Regions from separate parts of the Kocuria sp. CPCC 205231 genome, predicted to be linked through region 1. Evidence: riboswitches for the same ligand, from Rfam matches in the RefSeq annotation. Region 1 holds a riboswitch; each other region holds the start of a gene.
What was found. Region 1 has a riboswitch for S-adenosylmethionine ahead of RF640_RS08650 (ABC transporter ATP-binding protein). Riboswitches for the same ligand answer to the same signal wherever they lie in the genome.
Positions count from the first base shown of each region.

Region 2: it holds a riboswitch for S-adenosylmethionine, as region 1 does, so the genes downstream of both, RF640_RS11080 (hypothetical protein) here and RF640_RS08650 (ABC transporter ATP-binding protein) in region 1, are expected to answer to the same signal.
Region 3: it holds a riboswitch for S-adenosylmethionine, as region 1 does, so the genes downstream of both, RF640_RS07200 (methylenetetrahydrofolate reductase) here and RF640_RS08650 (ABC transporter ATP-binding protein) in region 1, are expected to answer to the same signal.
Region 4: it holds a riboswitch for S-adenosylmethionine, as region 1 does, so the genes downstream of both, RF640_RS15185 (O-acetylhomoserine aminocarboxypropyltransferase/cysteine synthase family protein) here and RF640_RS08650 (ABC transporter ATP-binding protein) in region 1, are expected to answer to the same signal.

Region 1 covers NZ_JAVKPP010000006.1:253,929-258,816, reverse strand. The annotation lists gene RF640_RS08665 (AMP-binding protein) at 1-521, opposite strand, end outside; gene RF640_RS08660 (ABC transporter permease) at 581-1,402, opposite strand; gene RF640_RS08655 (aliphatic sulfonate ABC transporter substrate-binding protein) at 1,399-2,442, opposite strand; gene RF640_RS08650 (ABC transporter ATP-binding protein) at 2,538-3,371, opposite strand; SAM riboswitch class I at 3,377-3,481, opposite strand; gene RF640_RS08645 (maleylpyruvate isomerase N-terminal domain-containing protein) at 3,589-4,266, shown strand; gene RF640_RS08640 (CoA-binding protein) at 4,352-4,816, shown strand.
Region 2 covers NZ_JAVKPP010000009.1:56,558-61,445, reverse strand. The annotation lists gene RF640_RS11110 (TetR/AcrR family transcriptional regulator) at 1-523, shown strand, start outside; gene RF640_RS11105 (multidrug efflux SMR transporter) at 527-874, shown strand; gene RF640_RS11100 (multidrug efflux SMR transporter) at 874-1,197, shown strand; gene RF640_RS11095 (cold-shock protein) at 1,420-1,626, shown strand; gene RF640_RS11090 (hypothetical protein) at 1,734-1,922, shown strand; gene RF640_RS11085 (hypothetical protein) at 2,025-2,321, opposite strand; SAM riboswitch class IV at 2,739-2,864, shown strand; gene RF640_RS11080 (hypothetical protein) at 2,878-3,105, shown strand; gene RF640_RS11075 (PIN domain-containing protein) at 3,117-3,500, shown strand; gene RF640_RS11070 (glycosyltransferase family 1 protein) at 3,504-4,679, opposite strand; gene RF640_RS11065 (DUF6350 family protein) at 4,795-4,888, shown strand, end outside.
Region 3 covers NZ_JAVKPP010000005.1:230,640-235,527, forward strand. The annotation lists gene metE (5-methyltetrahydropteroyltriglutamate--homocysteine S-methyltransferase) at 1-1,444, opposite strand, end outside; gene RF640_RS07200 (methylenetetrahydrofolate reductase) at 1,501-2,427, opposite strand; SAM riboswitch class I at 2,498-2,604, opposite strand; gene RF640_RS07205 (helix-turn-helix transcriptional regulator) at 2,870-3,223, shown strand; gene RF640_RS07210 (SRPBCC family protein) at 3,227-3,724, shown strand; gene RF640_RS07215 (VOC family protein) at 3,727-4,143, shown strand; gene RF640_RS07220 (amino acid permease) at 4,226-4,888, opposite strand, start outside.
Region 4 covers NZ_JAVKPP010000015.1:70,930-75,817, reverse strand. The annotation lists gene RF640_RS15190 (cystathionine gamma-synthase) at 1-954, opposite strand, end outside; gene RF640_RS15185 (O-acetylhomoserine aminocarboxypropyltransferase/cysteine synthase family protein) at 963-2,291, opposite strand; SAM riboswitch class IV at 2,329-2,450, opposite strand; gene RF640_RS15180 (Lrp/AsnC family transcriptional regulator) at 2,564-3,016, opposite strand; gene RF640_RS15175 (thiamine pyrophosphate-dependent enzyme) at 3,258-4,433, shown strand; gene RF640_RS15170 (alpha-ketoacid dehydrogenase subunit beta) at 4,439-4,888, shown strand, end outside.

The sequences.
Region 1 (4,888 bases):
CGGAAGCGCAGCGCCTCGGCGGAGAACCCGCCGAAGACCAGGGAGTGCACCGCGCCGATGCGGGCGCAGGCCAGCGTGATGATGACGGTCTCCGGGATGACGGGGAGGTAGATCACCACCCGGTCGCCCTGCTCCACGCCCAGGGCGAGCAGGGCGTTGGCGGCGCGGGAGACCTCCCGCTGCAGGTCGGCGTAGGTGTAGACCAGCCGGTCCCCGGGCTCCCCCTCGAAGTACAGGGCCACGTGGGCGCCGCGGCCGGCCTCGACGTGGCGGTCCACGCAGTTGTGGGCCACGTTGAGCCTGCCGCCCTCGAACCACGCGATCTCCGGGACCGACCAGGTGGGGCCGCCCTGCTCGTCCGTCCCGAGCCGCCGCGGGGCCTCGAAGCGGTGCGCGGTGGTCCACGGCCGCGCCCAGTCGAGGCGCGACGCCTGCGCCTCCCAGAAGGCGATCCGGGCCTCGTCCGAGACCAGGGCGGGATTGGGGGTGGGGGAGGAGGGGTCGCTCCAGCTGAAGCTCACGGTGCTGCTGTCCTTTCCGGCCGGCACGGACGACGGTTCCACTGTGCCAGGCGCACGTGTCAGGCCCATTTCTTGGCGGCCCACTTCTCGAAGACCCCCAGCAGCGCGTCCGTCGCCTTGCCGAGCACCGCGAGCAGCACGATGGCGAGGAGCAGGCGGTCGGTGCGGCCGTTGTTCTGCGAGTCGGTGAGCAGCCAGCCCAGGCCCATGGAGGCGCCCAGCAGCTCGGCGGCCACGAGGAACAGCCACGCCTGGGCCAGGGCCAGGCGCAGCCCCGAGATGACCGACGGCATGACGGCCGGCAGCTGCACCGCGGTGAGCAGGCGCAGCCCGTGCAGCCCGAACGCCCGCGCCGCCTCGATGAGATTGCGGTCCACGTGCTGCAGGGCCGCGGAGACGGTGGTGTAGACCGGGAAGAACGCGCCGATGGCCACCAGCGTGACCTTGGAGTCCTCGCCGAGACCGATCCACAGCAGCAGCAGCGGCACCCACGCCAGGGACGGCACCGCGCGGAACGCCCCGATCGTGGGGCCCACCAGCGTGGAGCCCCAGCGGGAGAGACCGATGAAGGACCCGGCCACGAGGCCGAGCCCGGCGCCGATCAGGAAGCCGATCAGCACGCGCTGGGTCGAGATGCCCACGTGGGTCCACAGGTCCCCGCCGGCCAGCAGGCCGATCCCGGCCTCGAGCACCGCGAGCGGGGCCGGCAGCTGCACGGCGCTGAAGATCCCGGCGGTGGACAGCACGTGCCACAGCAGCAGCAGCGCGGCGGGCAGCAGCAGGCCCAGCCCGGTGCGCAGCAGCGGCCGCCGCCGGGGGGCCGCGGCGGGGGCGTCCTCGAGACGCTGCGCCTCCTCGGCGGGGGCCAGGGGCTGCGTCACTGCCCGGCCCCGACCAGCTCGGCCGCGCGGGAGGCGTCGGCGTTCTCGGCGTAGGAGCTCTCCACGATGCTCCCGAGCGCCTCGTCGATCTGCTCCTGGCCGGCCACGTCGTCGGACTCCACGAAGATCGGCCCGACCTTCTCGAGGACCGCCAGCTGCTCGTCGCCCGGCACGTGGTCGATGTCCAGGTTGGTGCGCTCGAGCACCTTCTCGGCCACGGACAGCTCGATCCCGGCCGCCTCGGCGAGCAGCTGCGCGGTCTCCTCCGTGTTCTCCTGCGCCCACTGCCGGGCGTAGGCGTAGACGTCCACCACGGTCTGGGCGGCCTCGGGCTGCTCCTCGAGGAAGCTCTCGTGGGCGTTGAGGAAGCCGTAGGTGTTGAAGTCGACGTTGCGGTAGAACAGCTCCGCGCCGTTCTCCTCCGCGGCGGCCATGATCGGGTCGAGCCCGGACCAGGCGTCCACCTGGCCGTTCTCCAGGGCGGCGCGGCCGTCGGCGTGCTGCAGGTTCTGGATCGTGACGTCCCCGGCGTCCACCCCGGCCTCGTCGAGGGCCTGGAGCAGGAAGAAGTACGGGTCGGTGCCCTTGGTCGCGGCCACGGTGCGGCCCTCGAGGTCCGCGACCTCCTGCACCTCGCTGCCGGCGGTGGTGACCAGGGCGGACCACTCCGGCTGCGAGTAGAGGTCGATCACCCGGATCGGGGTGCCGTTGCTGCGGGCCAGCAGCGCCGCGGAGCCCGCGGTGGAGCCGATGTCCACCGCCTCCGCACGCAGCGCCTCGTTGGCCTTGTTCGACCCGGCGGACTGCACCCACTCCACCTCGATGCCCTCCTCGGCGAACGCGGTCTCGAGCCAGCCCTTCTCCTTGATCACCACGGAGAGCGGGTTGTAGGTGGCCCAGTCCACGCGGACGGTGCCGTCCCCGGCGGCCTCCGCGGGCGGCTCACCGGAGCCCTCACCGGCCATGCACCCGGTCAGGCCGAGGGCCAGGACGGCGGCGAGTGCGGGGACGGTGCGGACGGAGCGCTGGGGCAGGGGCATGGCGGAGCCTTTCGTGGGGGACGGACGGTGCCGGGCGGCGCGGGCGGGTGCCGCCGCTGGTCCGGGGAGGGGAGTCGGGGTGGGGGCGGGCCGCGTCAGCGGGTCGCGGGGTGGTGGGTGTCGACGCCGAGGTGGCCGAGGAGCTGCACGCGCAGCTCGGCGAGGACCTCGGAGGCCCGGTCCCGGGGGCGCTCGCCGGGGACGGCGAGGATCGTGCTGATCGAGGCCGGGGCGGTGGGCCCGGTCCGGCCCAGGACCACGATCCGGTCCGCGAGCTGCAGCGCCTCGTCGACGTCGTGGGTGACGAGCAGGACGGTGGTGGGCTGGGCCGCGTGGATCGTGAGCAGCAGGTCCTGCATCTTCAGGCGGGTCAGGGCGTCGAGCGCGCCGAAGGGCTCGTCGAGCAGCAGGACCCCGGGATTGCGGGCCAGGGCCCGGGCCAGGGACGCGCGCTGGGCCATGCCGCCGGAGACCGCGCGGGGACGGTGGCCGGCGTGCGCGGTGAGCCCCACCAGGCGCAGCAGGTCGTCGATCACGGCGTCCCCCTCGTCCCGGGGGAGTCCGCGGGGCAGGCCCAGGCGGACGTTCTCGCGCACCGAGCGCCACGGCAGCAGGCGGGGCTCCTGGAAGGCGACCGCGCAGCGCGGGTCGATGCCGGACACGGGGGTGCCGTCGATGAGCACCCGTCCGGCCGAGGCGGTGTCGAGCCCCGCGGCGGCCCGCAGCAGCGTGGACTTGCCGCACCCCGAGGGCCCCAGGACCGCCAGGACCTCGCCGGGCCGGGCCGTGACGTCGACGTCCTGCAGGACGTGGTGGGTCTCGCGGCCGGACGGGAAGGCCTTGCCGACGTGCTCGAAGGCCACGGAGAAGGCGCGCTTCGCGGTGCCCGGTGCGGTGGCCGGCGCAGAGCCCAGCAGGGAAGTGCTCATGATCAACTCCATCGGTCCTGGCATTAGCACCTCGCACGGAGGATCAGACGGATCCGTGCCGGTTGCTGCGACGTCGACGAGCCAGGTCTCTCAGCCGCTCCGGATGGTTACACCACCAATTGAACGTCCTCGGCGTGTTCCCTGGCAAATCCGTCGCATCCGTGGTGATCGCGACACATCGCTGGCACGGGAGCCCTCCGTGCCCCACCATGGACCCATGACGAGCCGCAGAAGCCCGGCCCGGGCGGACCTGGTGCGCGACGCCTGCGCGGCGTTCGGCGCGGTCCTCGACGGGCTCGGCGACGACGACTCCTGGGCCGCCACTGGCTGCCCGGGGTGGTCGGTCCGGGACCTCACCCACCACTGCGCGATGGACGCCCTGCGGGGGCTGGTCGCGCTGCACACGCCCACCACCGCCCGCCCCGACCGGGACGCCGCGACCTACTGGACCGACTGGGGCGGCGATCCCGCGGGGGCCGCCGAGGCCCGGCGCCACACCCGCGTGGCCGCGTCCATGGTCCTGGACTGGGAGCCGGTGCGCGCCCTCCACCGCGAGACCACCCGGGCGCTCGTGCACGCCGCGCAGCACTGCGGCGACGGCGCGGTCCGCACCCAGGGGCACGTGCTGCGCGTCGAGGACCTGCTGAGCACCCTCGCGGTGGAGGCCACGGTCCACCACCTGGACCTGATCCAGCACCTGGACGGCTCCCCGGGTCCCGCCGTGGACGGGCTCGCCGAGGTCCGCCGGGTCCTCACCGACCTGTGGGAGCGGGAACCGCTCGAGCACTGGAGCGACGAGCACTTCGCCCGCGTGGGCACCGGCCGGGCGGAGCTGACCGCCCAGGAGCGTGCGGAGCTGGGCGCGCACGCGGACCTCCTGCCGCTCTTCTCCTGACCCTCCCCCCTCCGCGAGGTCGCCGACACGTGCAATCCCGCGGAGGAAGAAGGAGGGGGAACGGGTTCCGTGCCAGGCTGGGGGCATGAGCCGCAACGACCCCGCCGTCATCGACCGCCTCATGGCACGGCCCGGCCGGTGGGCCGTGGTGGGGTTGACCGGCAACACGGCCCGTCCGGCGCACTCGGTGGCGAAGCGGATCCGGGACGACCTCGGCATGACGATCGTCCCGGTCAACCCGAAGGGCGAGCCGGTGCACGGCGAGCCCGGCCACCGCACGCTCGCCGAGGTCCCGGGGCCGATCGACGTGGTGGACTGCTTCGTGAACTCCCGCCGCGTCGGCGCGGTGGTGGACCAGGCCATCGCCGTGGGCGCCGCCGCGGTGTGGCTGCAGCTGGGCGTCGTCGACGAGGACGCCGCCGCCCGGGCGGAGCGGGCCGGCCTCGACGTGGTCATGGACACCTGCCCCCTGATCGAGCTCCGGTCCCTGCTCCGGCGGGGCTGGACCCTGGACCCGGGCCGGACCCCGCCGCTCGCCCCGCCCGGCTGAACGACCCGGCTGAGCGACCCGGCGGAGCCGCCCGAACCGGGTGGGCGCAGGCCCGATGCGGGCCGGGACCGT
Region 2 (4,888 bases), on a different contig from region 1:
CTCCTCCCGCGAGCGCATCCTCGACGGCGCCCTCGAGCTGATCCGGGGCGGCGGCACGGTCTCCCTGGCGTCGGCCGCGCGGCAGGCGGGTCTGACCAAGCCCGGGGTGATGTACCACTTCCCCACCAAGGAGGCGCTGATGCTCGCCCTGGTGGACCGGGTGATGGACGGCTGGGACGCGCAGATGGCCCGCCGCCTGACCGGCCCCCCGGAGCAGGTGCCCGCGGCGGAACGGCTGCGCGCCTACCTCGACTGGTGCCTGTCCGGGGAGGTCGACGAGACCGACCTCGTGATGCTCACCGACCAGCGGCTGCGCGCCACGCTCAAGGAGCGCTGGGTCGCGCGGGTGGAGCCGTGGGTGCACCTGCCGGCGGACCTGCCCGCCGAGCGCCGGAGCCGGCTGCTGGCCGTGCGGCTGCTCGCCGACGGCGTGTGGTTCGCCGACGCCGCGGGCGTCTTCGCCCCCGACCCGCAGGAGCGGGCCCGGGTCAGGGCGGTCGCCGACGAGCTCCTGGCGGGCTGAGCCGTGCTGCGCCGGCTGCTGCTGCTCGCCGCCGTGCTCGCCGAGGTGGCGGCCACGCTGTCGCTGAAGGCGGCTCTGGGCGAGCCCGCCTGGTACGCGCTCGTCGTCGCCGGCTACCTCGCCGCGTTCACCCTCCTGGCGGCCGTGCTGCGCCGCGGCATGCCGGTGGGGGTCGCCTACGGCGTGTGGGCCGCCCTCGGGGTGATGCTCACCGCCCTGGCGGCGGCCGTGGTCTACGGTGAGCGGCTGAGCCCGGCCGTGCTGGCCGGGATCGTGCTGGTCGTGGCCGGCGTGCTCTGCGTGGAGCTCGGCTCCCGCCGCCCCGCCCCCGAGACCGAGGAGGCGGCCTGATGGCCTGGCTCTTCCTCAGTGTCTCGATCCTCACCGAGGTCGCCGGAACCCTGTCCCTGCGGATGGCCGCCCGGGGCCGCCGCCGCTGGTACGCCGCCGTGGCCGTCGGCTACCTGGTGGCGTTCACCTGCCTGAGCCTCGTCCTGGCCGAGGGCATGGCGCTGGGCGTCGCCTACGGCATCTGGTCGGCCTCCGGCGTGGCGCTGACGGCGCTGGCCGGCCGGGTCCTGTTCCGCGAGCCGTTCACCTGGGTGACGGCGGCCGGGGTGGCCCTCATCGCCGGCGGAGTGCTCCTCATCGAGCTCGGCGCCCCGCCGGTCTGAGCGGTCCCCGGTGCCGGGCCGGGTCCGGCGCCCCGTCCCGGGTGGTGCGGCGCCGGATCTCGTGTAGAGTAGTCCGCAGTTGTTGAGGTTCGTTTTTGTCTTTCAAGCAGTTCGGCCCACTCGGGTGCAGCAGTTTTTCTGAGAAGACGTTTTCCATGCATCACAACTGTTTTGTTTCTCGAACGTCGGGAAACGTTCATCTCATGAAGGATCAGGTCTCCCATGACTACCGGTATCGTCAAGTGGTTCAACGCTGACAAGGGCTTTGGCTTCATCACCCCCGAGGACGGCTCCAAGGACGTCTTCGCCCACTTCTCCGCGATCAACTCGAACGGCTTCCGCTCGCTGAACGAGAACGACCGCGTCGAGTTCGAGACCCAGGACGGCCCCAAGGGCCCCCAGGCTGCGAACATCAACGTCATCTCCTAAGGATCTTCCGCGGGCTCCGGCCCGTTGATCCTCCAGAACCGTCGTCGGGCTGCGCCCGGCGGCGGTTCTGTCGTCGTACCCGCCGAGCAGCACCGGGAGGAAGCGCCGTGACCGTTCCCGATCCGCTCCCCGCCGCGGAGGAGCCGGAGGACCCCTTCGTGGTGAACCGGGTCTCCGACGCCGAGCTGGACGTCTCCGTGCCGTTCGAGGTCGAGGCCTCCGAGTGGGGATTCGACGGCTCCGCCGACGAGGCCGGCGGCGGGTGGGGCTCGGCGGGGGACTACGGCCTCGAGTGAGCACCCCGCGGGTCCCACCGGCGCTCCGGACGTCACCGTCCTCCCGCACGACGGAGGCCGCAGCCCGACGGGCTGCGGCCTCCGTGCGCTCCTGTCCGCCGGCTATGCCGACAGCGGGAGGGACGAGGGGTGGAGCTTGAAGAACGGGTGCCGTCCGGTCGCCGCGAGGGCTCCGGGAACGAGGAGCTGGCGGTACTTGGCGCACCATTGCGCCGTACCCTCCGTGTGCTCCGCCGCGGCGGCCAGGTCGTCGGCCTCGGGGCTCAGGTACTCCTGCACGTCCCCGTCGGTCGACGTGAGACGGACGAGGTGGAGATCGGGGAGGGCGGTGACGGTCACGTCGATCCACTCCTCGCGCTGGTCGGTGGTGATGGCTGTTCTTTCTTCGGACATGGTCATGTTTTCTCCTGACGTTCTTGCAGGCATCCGATGGCGTTGCCCGCCGCTTCGTCATCCGATCCACCCGGGAACATCGGGTTGGCGCGCAGCGGGTCGGAGCCCCTCCACGGTTCCGCCGGGGATCGTCGATCTCCGGCCGAGGGCGTGGACGCCGCATCTCGAGAAGCAGGTTCAGGCTACCCCGCGGCACCGACACCTCGACAAGCGAGTCGTGAGTTGTGTCACTGAAACGTAATGCGCGGGGCCGTCGCCTGCGCCGTCCCCGGTACTACGGGACCCATTCCAGCGCAACGATGTGTCGTCGAGATGTCCGGGCGGTGACACCCCGGGGAAGGCCTGTGCACAGGAGGGGGCACCGGATCCGGCCGGGTCGCCGCACGCGGACACGGTTCGGCCGATGTGGTTCAATGGGGAGAGCTTCAAGAGACCCGGTCGGCAAGCTCCGACTTGACCGGGCACCAACCCCATGTTCACGGGTGGTTCGGATGACGAAGCGGCTCGCATCGCCGCAGCAGCGGTACCCGGTGCGAGCAAGAGCGCACGAAGGATCCCGGTCATGTCCGACCCCCGCAACTCCGCCGCCCGCACGGGCGCGTTCCCCCAGCCCTCCCACGCCGTCCCGGCCACCGGGGTCGGGACCCGCCGCGACCCCGCGCCGAGCGTCCCGGCGATCAGCGTCTCCGCCATGAGCGTCGAGGACTACGCCCGCGTGGTGCAGGTCCGCACCGAGTTCGTGGACTTCCTGCTGGCTCCGGCCCGCGGGGAGCTCGCCGCCGCGGCCTGAGGCCCGCCGCCGTGGACCTCCTCCTGGACCGTTCCGTGCTGCTGGGGGTGCGCACCCCGGAGCGCTGCCCCGAGCTGGCCGAGGTCCTGCGCCGGCACGGACACCGGCGGCTGTTCCTGCCCGCCACGGTGCTCGGGGAGCTGCTCGCCGAGCGGCCCGACGAGACGCTGTGGGCGGAGCAGCTCGAGCTGCGCTTCCCGGGCCGGGTCCTCCCCGCGGACGCCGCCGTGGCCCGGGCGTGGGGAGCGCTGGCCGCGACGGGGGCGGCCGATCCGCTCGCCGGGCTCACCGCGGCCACGGCCCTGGTCCACGGGCTGACCGTGCTGACCGCGGAGCCGGGGCGGTACGCCGGCACCGGGGCGCCCGTGCTGGACGCGTCCCCCGCCCGCCGGTAGCCCTCAGACGGCCCGGCGGTGCCGGCGGCTGCGCCCCTGCCCCTGCGCCGAGAGCGCCACGGCGCGCTCGTAGTGCTCGAGCAGCTGCCCGACCAGCACGTCCCACGTCCGGCCCTGGACCGCCGCGTGCGCCGCGACGCCGAACGCGGCCCGCTTCGCCTCGTCGCCCAGGAGATCCGCCACGTGCCCGCGCAGCGCCCCGAGGTCGCCCGGGGGATAGAGCCAGCCGGTGCGGGACCGGTCCACGAGGTCGAGGGGACCGCCCCGGCCGGTCGCGACCACCGGCACCCCCGAGGCCATGGCCTCCTGGATCGTCTGGCAGAACGTCTCGAACTCGCCGGGGTGGACGAACACGTCGAAGGACGCCATGATGCGCGCCAGGTCGGCACCGCTGCGGCGCCCGGTGAAGTGGGCCTGCGGGAGCCGGCGGCGCAGGGCGTCCTCCTCCGGGCCCGAGCCCACGACCACCAGGCGGGTGCCGGGCAGGTCCGCGACCGCGGAGAGGTCCTCGACCTGCTTCTCCGGGGCGATCCGGCCCACGTAGCCGACGATCCGCCGGCCGCCGCCGACCTCCTCCCGCCACCGCTCGTCCCGGTGCCGGGGGGAGAAGCGGGTGGTGTCCACCCCGCGCCGCCACAGGTGCACGTCCTGGACGCCGTGCTCGGTGAGCTGCCGGACCGCCGCGGTGGACGGCGCGAGCGTGAGCGTGGCGAGGTTGTGCATGGAGCGCACGTGCCCCCACAGGAGCTGCTCGAGGAACGGGGCCCCGTACTTGGCCGCGTAGCCGGGCACGTCGGTCTGGTAGACCGCCACGCACGGCACCCCGAGCTGCTGGGCCGCCAGGATCGCCCGGCGGCCCAGCACGAACGGGGAGGCCACGTGGACCACGTCCGGCCGGAAGCGCTCCAGCTGCCGCCGCACCCGGGCCACGGTCCCGCCGGCCACCCGCACGGCGGGGTAGCCGGTGAGCGGAACGGCGGGCAGCCGGTGCACCGGCACCCCGTCGAGGTCCTCGACGACCTGCTCCGCCGGGCGCCCGAGCGGCGCGGGGTCGTAGGAGGGCGCCACGACCACGACGTCGTGCCCGCCGGCGACCAGCTGCTCGACGACCCGCAGCACCGAGTGGGTGACTCCGTTGAGGTGGGGGAGGAACTGCTCGGCGACCACGGCGACTCTCATGCTCCCGAGCCTGCCGGGGCCGGGCGACCGGACGGCGAGCGGGGCGTGGCCCGCCGGTGAAGGCGCCGTGAAGCCTCGGCCGGGGTGCCGCCCGGGCGTGGGAGGATGGTCGGTGATGAACTCCCAAGGCCTGTCCTCCCCCGCTGCACGCCCGGACCGCCGGGGTGTGCCCATGCCGCTGTGGCTGCAGGGCGTGCTGGAACTCGGCT
Region 3 (4,888 bases), on a different contig from region 1:
ACTGCGCGTCCGTCAGGGCGCCGGCGCGGTGCCGGGCGCGGGCGGCACGGACCTCGGCGGTCTGGGGGAAGGATCCGATCGTGGTGGTGGGCAGCGGGGGCAGGGGGCCGGAGGCCGTGAAGGCCCGGCCGTCCTGGGCGCTCCGGCGGACCTCCGCGGCAGACCGTCCGATGTCCGCGGCGGTCAGCGACCCGGCGCGCTCGCGCACGGCCGCGTCCCGGACCCCTGCGGCGTCCTGCCGGGTGCGGCGGGCCTCGGCGGCCTCGGCCAGCTCCGGCGCGACCGCCTCCGTCCCGGCGGCGAGACCGCGGGCCAGGGTGACGATCTCGCCGACCTTCTGGTCGGCGAAGGCGAGCCAGCTCCGCAGCTGCGGGTCCAGCCGGGTCTCCTCGGCCACGTCGTGCGGGACGTGGAACAGGGACGTGGAGGAGGCCACGGACACCTGGGCGCCCCCGCGGGCCAGCTCCGCGAGCTGGTCGAGCCGGCCGGCCAGGTCGGCCCGCCACACGTTGTGCCCGTCCACGGCGCCGGCCACGAGCACGGCGGAGTCCTCGCCCCGGAAGAGCTCCAGCTCCTCGGCGGTGGGGGCGGCGCCCTTGACGAGGTCGAGGTGCAGGGCCTCCACCCCGGAGCAGGCCAGCGGGTGCAGCAGCGGCCCGGGGGAGCCGTAGGACGTGGTGACGAACAGCTGCGGGCGCCCGGTCACGGCGGTCAGGCCCGTGTAGGCGTCCCACACGGACGAGGCGAGCTGCTCGCCGGGGACGTCCTGGTCCGCCACGAGGGCCGGCTCCTCCAGCTGCACCCAGTCCGCGCCGGCGGCGGCGAGCTCCTGGAGCAGCCGCGCGTACACGGGCAGCAGCTCGGGGAGCCGCTGCAGCGGGTCGAAGCCCGCGGGGGCGTCGTCGTCGGCCTTGGCGAGGAGGAGGAAGGACACCGGGCCCACGAGGACCGGGCGGACGGTGAAGCCGTGTGCGGCGGCGCGGCGGACGTCGGCCACGAGCCGGTCGGCGGTGGCGCGGAGCGGGGTCTCCGGGCCGATCTCGGGCACGAGGTAGTGGTAGTTGGTGTCGAACCACTTGGTCAGCTCGAGGGGAGCGCGCCCGGCGTCGCCGCGGGCCAGCACGAAGCTCGCGTCGAGGCCGAGCCGGCCCTCGGCGTCGGCGAGATCGGCGAAGCGGGCCGGCACCGCCCCGAGGGCCACGGTGGTGTCCAGGACCTGGTCGTAGAGGGGGAACGCCGCGGGCAGGGACGAGTCCCGGGCGCCGAGGCCCAGCTCCACGAGCCGGCGGTGGGTCGCCAGCTGCAGGTCGGCGGCCGCAGACTCGAGCTCCTCGCGGGTCGAGCGCCCGGCCCAGTAGGCCTCCAGGGCCTTCTTCAGCTCGCGGCGGCGGCCGATCCGGGGGTAGCCGGTGATGGTGGCGGCGGGGAACGGGACAGTGGTCATGGTGGTCTCCTGAAGGGGTGTCGAGGGGTCGTGCGGAACGGTGGGTGGGCGCGTGCTCAGGCGGGGAGCAGAAGGTCCTCGAGCGCGACGGGCACGTGCGGGACGCGCGGGAGGTCCACGTGCTCCAGCAGGTCGAGCGCGGCCCCGTGCTCGTTGAAGGTGTAGAGGTGCAGCCCGGGGGCGCCGGCGTCCAGGGCGGCGCGGGCCAGCCGCGCCGCGAAGGCCACGCCGGCGCGGTGCCGCTCGGCAGGACCGGGCGCGTCCTCCAGCGCGGCGGCCAGGCCCGGGTGGGGCGCCAGGCCCGCCAGCCGGCACAGCGTCCGGAGCCGCCGCGGGTCGGTGACCGGCATGATCCCCGGGACGATCGGGATCGTCACCCCGGCCGCCCGCGCCGCCGCGACCAGGCGCTCGTAGCGCTGCGGGCGGAAGTAGACCTGCGTGATCGCGAAGTCCGCCCCGGAGCGCTGCTTGGCCAGCAGCACCTCGACGTCGTGCCGGAAGGACGGCGACTCCGGGTGCCGGGTCGGGTAGGCGGCCACGCCCACGGCGAGCCGGCCGGCCGCCAGGGCCGCGGTGTGGCGCTGCTCGACCTCGCGCACGAGCTCCACGAGCTCGCCGGCGTGCCGCAGCTCGCCCGGCTCGGCCCCCGGGTCGAGGTCGCCGCGCAGGGCCAGGACGCCCCGGACGCCGCGGCGGACCAGTGCGGCCACGGTCTGCTCCAGCTCGGCCCGAGTGCTGCCGACGCACGTCAGGTGGGCCAGGGGCCGCAGGCTCGTGCGCGCCAGGAGGTGGTCGAGCAGGGCGAGCGAGCTGTCCCGGCGCTGCTCGTCCCCGCTGTACGTCACCGAGACGTGGTCGGGACGGGTGGGCTCGAGCTCCTCGATGGTCCGCAGCAGCGTGTCGGCGCTCGCCGCGCTGCGCGGCGGATAGAGCTCGTAGGACAGGGACGGCGGCGCCGGCCGGGCGGTCGGGCGTGGTGTCACGTTCTTCCTCCAAGGGTCACCCCGAGGGAGGGCAGCAGCCGTCCCGGAGTGGACCCGGGAGGCTGCGACAGCTCCATCGGTCCTGGCGGGAGCACCGTTCCGCGCACCCCGTGGCGGGGGCGCGGATGGTTGCTGCGGCGTCGACGAGCCAGGTCTCTCGGCCGCTCTGGATAGATGCAGGACCCATTCCAGCGGCTGCCCCGCCGCGCTGCCAAGTGCGGGCGCCCAGAAGACGCCGGTGCGCCGACTGTGACGACCGCGGCGTCACAGGACGCAACACCGACGCGCGACGACGCACCGGCGACGACGCACCGGCGGCGAGGCCCATGAGGAGCGCAGGTCCGGGGCCGTCACGATCCGGTCTCGGGTCTTGCCGGGCCGGGGCGGGCGGCCTAGTCTTTGACAACCAACAGGTTGATCAAGGAATCAGTTGACAAACACCGTGGATCCCGGCGACGACGAGCTCGACAGGGCCTTCCTGGCCCTGGCCGACCCGGTCCGCCGCCGCATCGTCGCCCGGCTCAGCCGCGGACCGGCCACGGTCACCGAACTGGCGGAACCCTTCGCGATCTCCCTCCAGGCGGTCTCGAAGCACATCCAGGTCCTCGAGCAGGCGCAGCTCGTCACGCGCACCCGTGACGCCCAGCGCCGGCCCGTCCACCTGGACCCCGCACGGCTCGAGGCGCTCACCGCGTGGATCGACCGGTACCGGCTGGTCCGGGAGGAGCAGTTCCGCCGCCTCGACGCCGTGCTCGACACCCGAGCCGCGGACCGCGGCCAGCACACCCAGGACTGAACCATGGGACACGCACTGCACCTGACCGTCCCCGACGGCCTGCCCTTCATCGACTTCGAGCGCGAGTTCGACCACCCCGTGGCCGACGTCTTCCGCGCCCACGCCGACCCCGAGCTGTTCCGGCAGTGGATCGGGCCGCGCGGGCTGCGGACCCGGATCGACGGCTTCGAGTTCCGCCCCGGCGGCGCCTACCGGTTCGTCCAGCGCGGCGAGGACAGCACCGAGGAGTACGCCTTCCGCGGCGTCTTCCACACGGTGCGCGAGAACGAGCTCGTGGTCCAGACCTTCGAGTACGAGGACTGGCCCGACGCCGTGGACCTGGAGTACCTGCATTTCGAGGACCTGGGCGACGGCCGGTGCCGGCTGCGCGGGCACACCGTCCACGCGTCCCAGGAGGCCCGCGACGGGATGGTCGGATCCGGCATGGAGAAGGGCGTGGCCGAGGGCTACGAGCGGCTCGAGGAGCTGCTGGGCGGGCGGACCGCGCAGGGCGGGGTCTGACCGTGGACTGGACGCTCGAGGTGGTGCTGGTGCCGGTGCGCGACGTCGACCGGGCCGTGGAGTTCTACCGGGACCAGGTCGGCTTCCACCTCGACCACCACACCACCACCGAGCAGATGGACATCGCCCAGCTGACCCCGCCCGGGTCCGGCTGCTCGATCGTGGTGGGCAACCTCCCCGCCCACCGGGAGATGGCCCCCGGATCCCTGCGCGGGCTCCAGCTGGTGGTCGCGGACGCCCGGGCGGCCCGCGAGGAGCTGCTGTCCCGGGGCGTGGAGGTGAGCGGGATCACGGTGCTCGACGAGCGGGACGGCGGCACCGTCTTCGGCTTCAGCGACCCCGACGGCAACTCGTGGGCGGTCCAGGAGCTGCGGGTCCGCGCCGAGCGCCCGCTGATCCCGCCGGAGCACCGCCTCTGACACCGTCACCGGCGCCGGCGACGGCCGCGCACCGCGGCATGTCCTGTGCCCGTGGCCCCGGCGGAGCCGCGGCTCCGCCGGATCAGTCCTGCGGGGCGTGCTCGGCCCGGCGGCCGAGCACCTTCGAGGCCAGGGCGATGAGCGCCACCAGCCCGGCCGTGAGCAGGAGCTGGCCCCGCACGGCGCCGTCGAGCAGCCCGAGCAGGACGATCCCGGCGAGGAGCGCCAGCGCCAGGTACGACAGCCACGGGAAGGCCCACATCCGCAGGGGCAGCTCGGTGCCGTCCCGGTCCGCGCGGCGGCGCAGGACGATCTGCGAGACCAGCGCGAGCCCCCAGACGACCAGGCAGGTCGCGCCCACGGTGTTGAGCATCCACAGCAGCACGGTCTCGGGCCACAGGTAGTTCAGCACCACGGCGGCGAAGCCGAAGAGCACGGAGACGACCACCGCGCTCCGGGGGACCCCGCGGTCGGAGACGTCGGCGAAGGCCCGCGGCGCCGAGCCGCGGCGGGCCAGCGACCAGAGCATCCGGGACGCGCCGTAGATGTTCGCGTTGAGGGCCGAGAGCAGCGCCAGGATGATGACCACGGCCATCAGCACGTCCGCGCCGGGCACCCCGGCGGTCTCCAGCACGGCCACGAACGGGCTGACCGAGAGCTGCTCGTCGTTCCACGGCAGCACCAGGACCATGACGGTCACGGCGCCCACGTAGAAGACGAGGATCCGGACCAGGATGGTGCGCAC
Region 4 (4,888 bases), on a different contig from region 1:
GAAGGAGACCATGCCGCCGAACCCGCGCATCTGCGCGGCGGCGAGCGCGTGGCCGGGGTGCCCGGGCAGCCCGGGGTAGAGCACCTGCGCGACCTCGGGGCGCTCCAGGAGCCACTCGGCGATCCGCTGCGCGTTGTCCTGGTGGCGCTCCATCCGCAGGCTCAGGGTCTTGAGCCCGCGGGCGGCCAGGTAGCTGTCCTGGGGGCCCGCCACGGCGCCGGCGGCGAACTGCTGGAAGCCGACCGCCTCGGCGAGCGGGGCCCCGCGCCACTGGGCCGTGCCCACGACCACGGCGCCGCCGAGCACGTCCGAGTGCCCCCCGATGTACTTCGTGGTGGAGTGCACCACGGCGTGCGCGCCGAGCTCGAGGGGGGTCTGCAGGTACGGGGACGCGAAGGTGTTGTCGACGACGAGCAGCGCCCCGGCGTCCCGGGCCAGCTGCGCCCACGCCGCGACGTCGGCGATGCCGAGCAGCGGGTTGGACGGCGTCTCGAGCCACAGCACCTTCGTGGCGCCGGGGCGCACGGCCGCCCGGACGGCGTCGAGGTCCGTGATCTCCACGGGCGTGTGCCCGATGTCCCACGGGGCGAGGACCCGGGTGATCAGCCGGTTGGTGCCGCCGTAGCCGTCGGCGCCGAGCACGATGTGGTCGCCCGGGCGCAGCACGGCGCGCAGCAGGGCGTCCTCTGCCGCGATCCCCGAGGCGAACGCGAACCCCCGCTCGCCGCGCTCCAGGGCCGCGAGCTGCTCCTCGAAGCCGCTGCGGGTGGGGTTGGAGCCGCGGCTGTACTCGTGCCCGGCGCGCAGCACGTTGATCCCGTCCTGGGCGAACGTGGAGGTCTGGTAGATCGGCGGGATGACCGCCCCGGTCAGCGGGTCGGGCTCCTGGCCGGCGTGGACGGCGGTGGTCGTGAAGCCCCGGTGGCGGGTGCGGGTCTCGGTGGGGGACGTCATGGCGGGGCTCACTTCCGGGTGGTCTGGACGGCGGTGACGACGGTGTCGAGGGCCTGGCCGAGGTCGGCCACGAGGTCCTGGGGGGACTCGAGGCCGATCGAGAGCCGGATCGTGGTCTCGGCGATCCCGCCGGCCCGGCGCTGCTCGGGGGTCAGGCGGCAGTGGGTCATGGCCGCCGGGTGGGCCACGAGGCTGCGGGTGTCCCCGATGTTGGCGACCAGCTTGAACAGCCGGAGCGCGTCGATGAACGGGCCCACGGCGCCGTCCGGGGCGGCGAGGTCGAAGGAGAACACGGAGCCGGTCCCGCGCGGGAAGTCCCGGGCCGCGATCCCGGCGCCGGGGTCCCCGGGCACGCCGGGGTGGTGGACGCGGGCGACGGCGGGGTGCCCGGCCAGGAACTCGGCCACCGCCAGCGCCGAGGCCGTGTGGCGGGCCACGCGCAGGTCGAGGGTCTCGGTGCCCTGCAGGATCTGGCTGGCGTTGAACGGGGAGAGCGTGGTGCCGAGGTCGTGCACGTACTTCGCCCGGACCAGGTGCAGGTAGGGGCTGGCGGCGGCGCACTTGTCGACGAGGCTGAGTCCGCCCCAGCGGGCGCGGGCCTGGGTGAACTGCGGCCACTTGTCCGGCCGGGCGGACCAGTCGAAGGTCCCGCCGTCCACGACCGCCCCGGCGAGCGCGTTGCCGTGCCCGCCCAGGAACTTGGTGGCCGAGTGCACCACGATGTCCGCGCCCTTCTCCAGCGGCCGGTACAGGGCCGGGGACGCGAGGGTGTTGTCGACGACGACGGGCACGCCGGCGGTCCGGGCGACGTCGGCGATCCCGGGCAGGTCCGGGAGGGTGGCCAGCGGGTTGCCGATGGACTCGAGCAGGAACGCGCGGGTGTCGGGGCGCACGGCCGCGGCCCACGCCCCCGGGGCGGTGGGGTCCACGAAGGAGACCTCGATGCCGTAGTCAGCGAAGGAGTCGGTGAGCAGGTCCACCGTGCCCCCGTAGAGCTTCTCGGAGGCCACGAGATGCTTCCCGGCGCCCTGGCCGAGCAGGGCCAGCAGCGCCACGGCCACGGCGGACTGGCCCGAGCCGGTCGCCACGGCGCCCGCGCCGCCCTCGAGGTCGCTGATCCGCTGCTCGAGCACGGCCACCGTGGGGTTGCCGGTGCGCGTGTAGGTGAAGCCTGCCCGGGTCTGGGCGAACATCTGCCGGGCCGCCTCGTAGTCCGGGAACTCGAAGGCCGCGGTCTGGTAGATCGGCACCGTCAGGGTGCGCTGGACGACCTGGTCGTGGGTGCCGGCGTGGATCTGCCGGGTCGCGAGGTCGTGGTCGGTCACGGGGATGGACATGGCGCTGCTCCTGTGCCTTGCTCTTACCCGCACCGGTCATCCGCGCGGGCCCGGTGGGCACGCCGCGGAAGATGCAGGCCGCTTCCTCATCCGAACCACCCAATGAGCATGGGGTTGGTGCGTGACCAAGTCGGAGCTTGGCGGTCACGTCTCGTGAAGCTGGAACAACACTATGCGCAGAGGTAGTGGGTGTCCCTCCGCGTCGGAAGATGACGACCGTGACGGTTCGTGACGCCGGCCGTGCGCGCCGGGCCCGGCGCGGGGCCGGCGCGTCAGGCCCGGGTGTCGATGTCCTCGAAGATCAGGAACGTCTGGGTGTCCACCACGCCGGGCAGCTGCTGGACGTGCTCGAAGATCACCTGCCGCAGGTGCACGGTGTCCACGGCCCGCACGAGGAGCATGACGTCGAAGTTCCCGCCCACCAGGGCGATGTGGTGCACGGCGGGGATCGCCTGGAGCTGGGCGCACAGCTCCCGCCAGGTGTTCTGCTGGAGCTTGAGCGTCACGTACGCGGAGGCCTGCAGGCCCGCCCGGACCGGGTCGATCACGGTGCTGAAGCGCAGGATCACCCCCTCGTCCCGGAGCCGGTTGATCCGGGCGTAGGCGTGGGCGCGGGAGACGTGCACGGCCGCGGCGATCGCCGTCACGGACTGCCTCGCTTCCCGGGACAGCTCCGCGAGGATCTTCCGGTCGGTCTCGTCCAGCGGCACGGGGGTCGAGGGCACGGCGGGCTCCTTCGGGGCGGGTCGGGCGCGGGGCCCGGAACGTGTCGGACGAATGCGTGTGCTCCACGCCACACTAGAACATTTCGTCCACGCGCGGTGCACTGTCCGTCTCAGACTTCTGCATTTTCCCCGCTCTGTGGATACGAACCATGCCCGGTTCCCATACTGGGGAGACAGAGCCGCACCACCTTCCTGCCCTCCCCGGACCGCGGCCGCACCGGGGACCGACCGAGGGGACACCATGAGCCAGACCGTCGAGACCCCCGAGGACCCGATCCTCCGGGCCTCCCAGAGCTTCGGCATCACACCGGAGCAGTACATGCTCCCGGCCCGCGGCGAGATCCGCATGGTCGACCCGAGCGGGCGGCTGCTCGCCCCCGAGGAGCAGGGCACCGGCCCCGGCCACGAGTACCCGCTGCCGGCCCCGGACGTCCTGCTGGGCGCCTACGAGAAGCTGGTGGTCGGGCGGCGGGTCAACGACCAGAACTCCGCGCTGGTCCGCCAGGGCCGGATGGCCGTCTACCCGTCCAGCCACGGCCAGGAGGCCTGCCAGGTGGCGGCCGCCCTGTGCCTCGAGGAGGGCGACTGGCTGTTCCCCACCTACCGGGACACCGTGGCGGTCATGACCAAGGGCGTGGACCCGATGCAGGTCATGGCGATCTTCCGCGGCGAGTGGCACAGCGGCTACGACCCGCACGAGCACCACGTGGGCATCCAGTCGACCCCGCTCACCACCCAGCTGCTGCACGCGGTGGGCGTGGCCCACGCCGCCAAGCTGCGCGGCGAGGACACCGTGGTCCTGGCGATGTGCGGGGACGGCGCCACCAGCGAGGGCGACTTCCACGAGGCCCTGAACTTCGCGGCCGTGTTCAAGCTGCCGGTCGTGTTCTTCGTGCAGAACAACGGCTACGCGATCTCCGTGCCCCTGTCCCAGCAGTCCGCGGCCCCGAGCCTCGCCCACAAGGCGGTCGGCTACGGCATGGCCGGCGAGCGCGTGGACGGCAACGACCTTGTGGCGCTGCTCGCCACCCTGCGGCGCGCCGTGGACCTGGCCCGCTCCGAGTCCGAGCCCCTCCTCGTGGAGGCGCACACCTACCGCATGCAGGCGCACACCAACGCCGACGACGCCACCCGCTACCGGGACGACGCCGAGGTGCAGGAGTGGATCGCCAAGGACCCGGTGACCCGGATGCGCGCCTACCTCGGCGCCGAGGGCGTGCTCGACGACGCGGCGGAGCAGCGCATCGCCGCCGCCGCCGAGGACGTCGCCTCGGCCCTGCGCGACGGCATGAACGCCGACGTGGAGATCGACCCGCTCGAGCTGTTCCGCCACGTCTACACCGAGCAGACCCCGCAGCTCGCCGAGCAGGAGCAGTTCCTGACCGCCGAGCTCGCCCGAGAGGAGACCGGACAGTGAGCACCCTGCACGCCCCCGCCCCGGCCGGCGAGGCCCCGGCGGTCAAGCCCGCCACCTTCGCCCAGGCGCTCAACACCGCCCTGGCCGACGCGCTGGCCGCCGACCCCGCCGTCGTCGTCTTCGGCGAGGACGTCGGCACCCTCGGCGGCGTCTTCCGCATCACCGACGGGCTGACGAAGCGCTTCGGCCGCACCCGGTGCTTCGACACCCCGCTGGCCGAGTCCGGGATCGCCGGCATGGCCGTGGGCATGGCGATGAACCGGATGCGCCCCGTCATCGAGATGCAGTTCGACGCCTTCGCCTACCCTGCCTTCGAGCAGGTCGCCTCGCACATCGCGAAGATGCACAACCGCACCCGCGGCGCCGTGCGCCTGCCGATCGTCATCCGGATCCCCTACGCCGGCGGCATCGGCGGCGTGGAGCACCACTGCGACTCCTCCGAGGCCTACTACGCC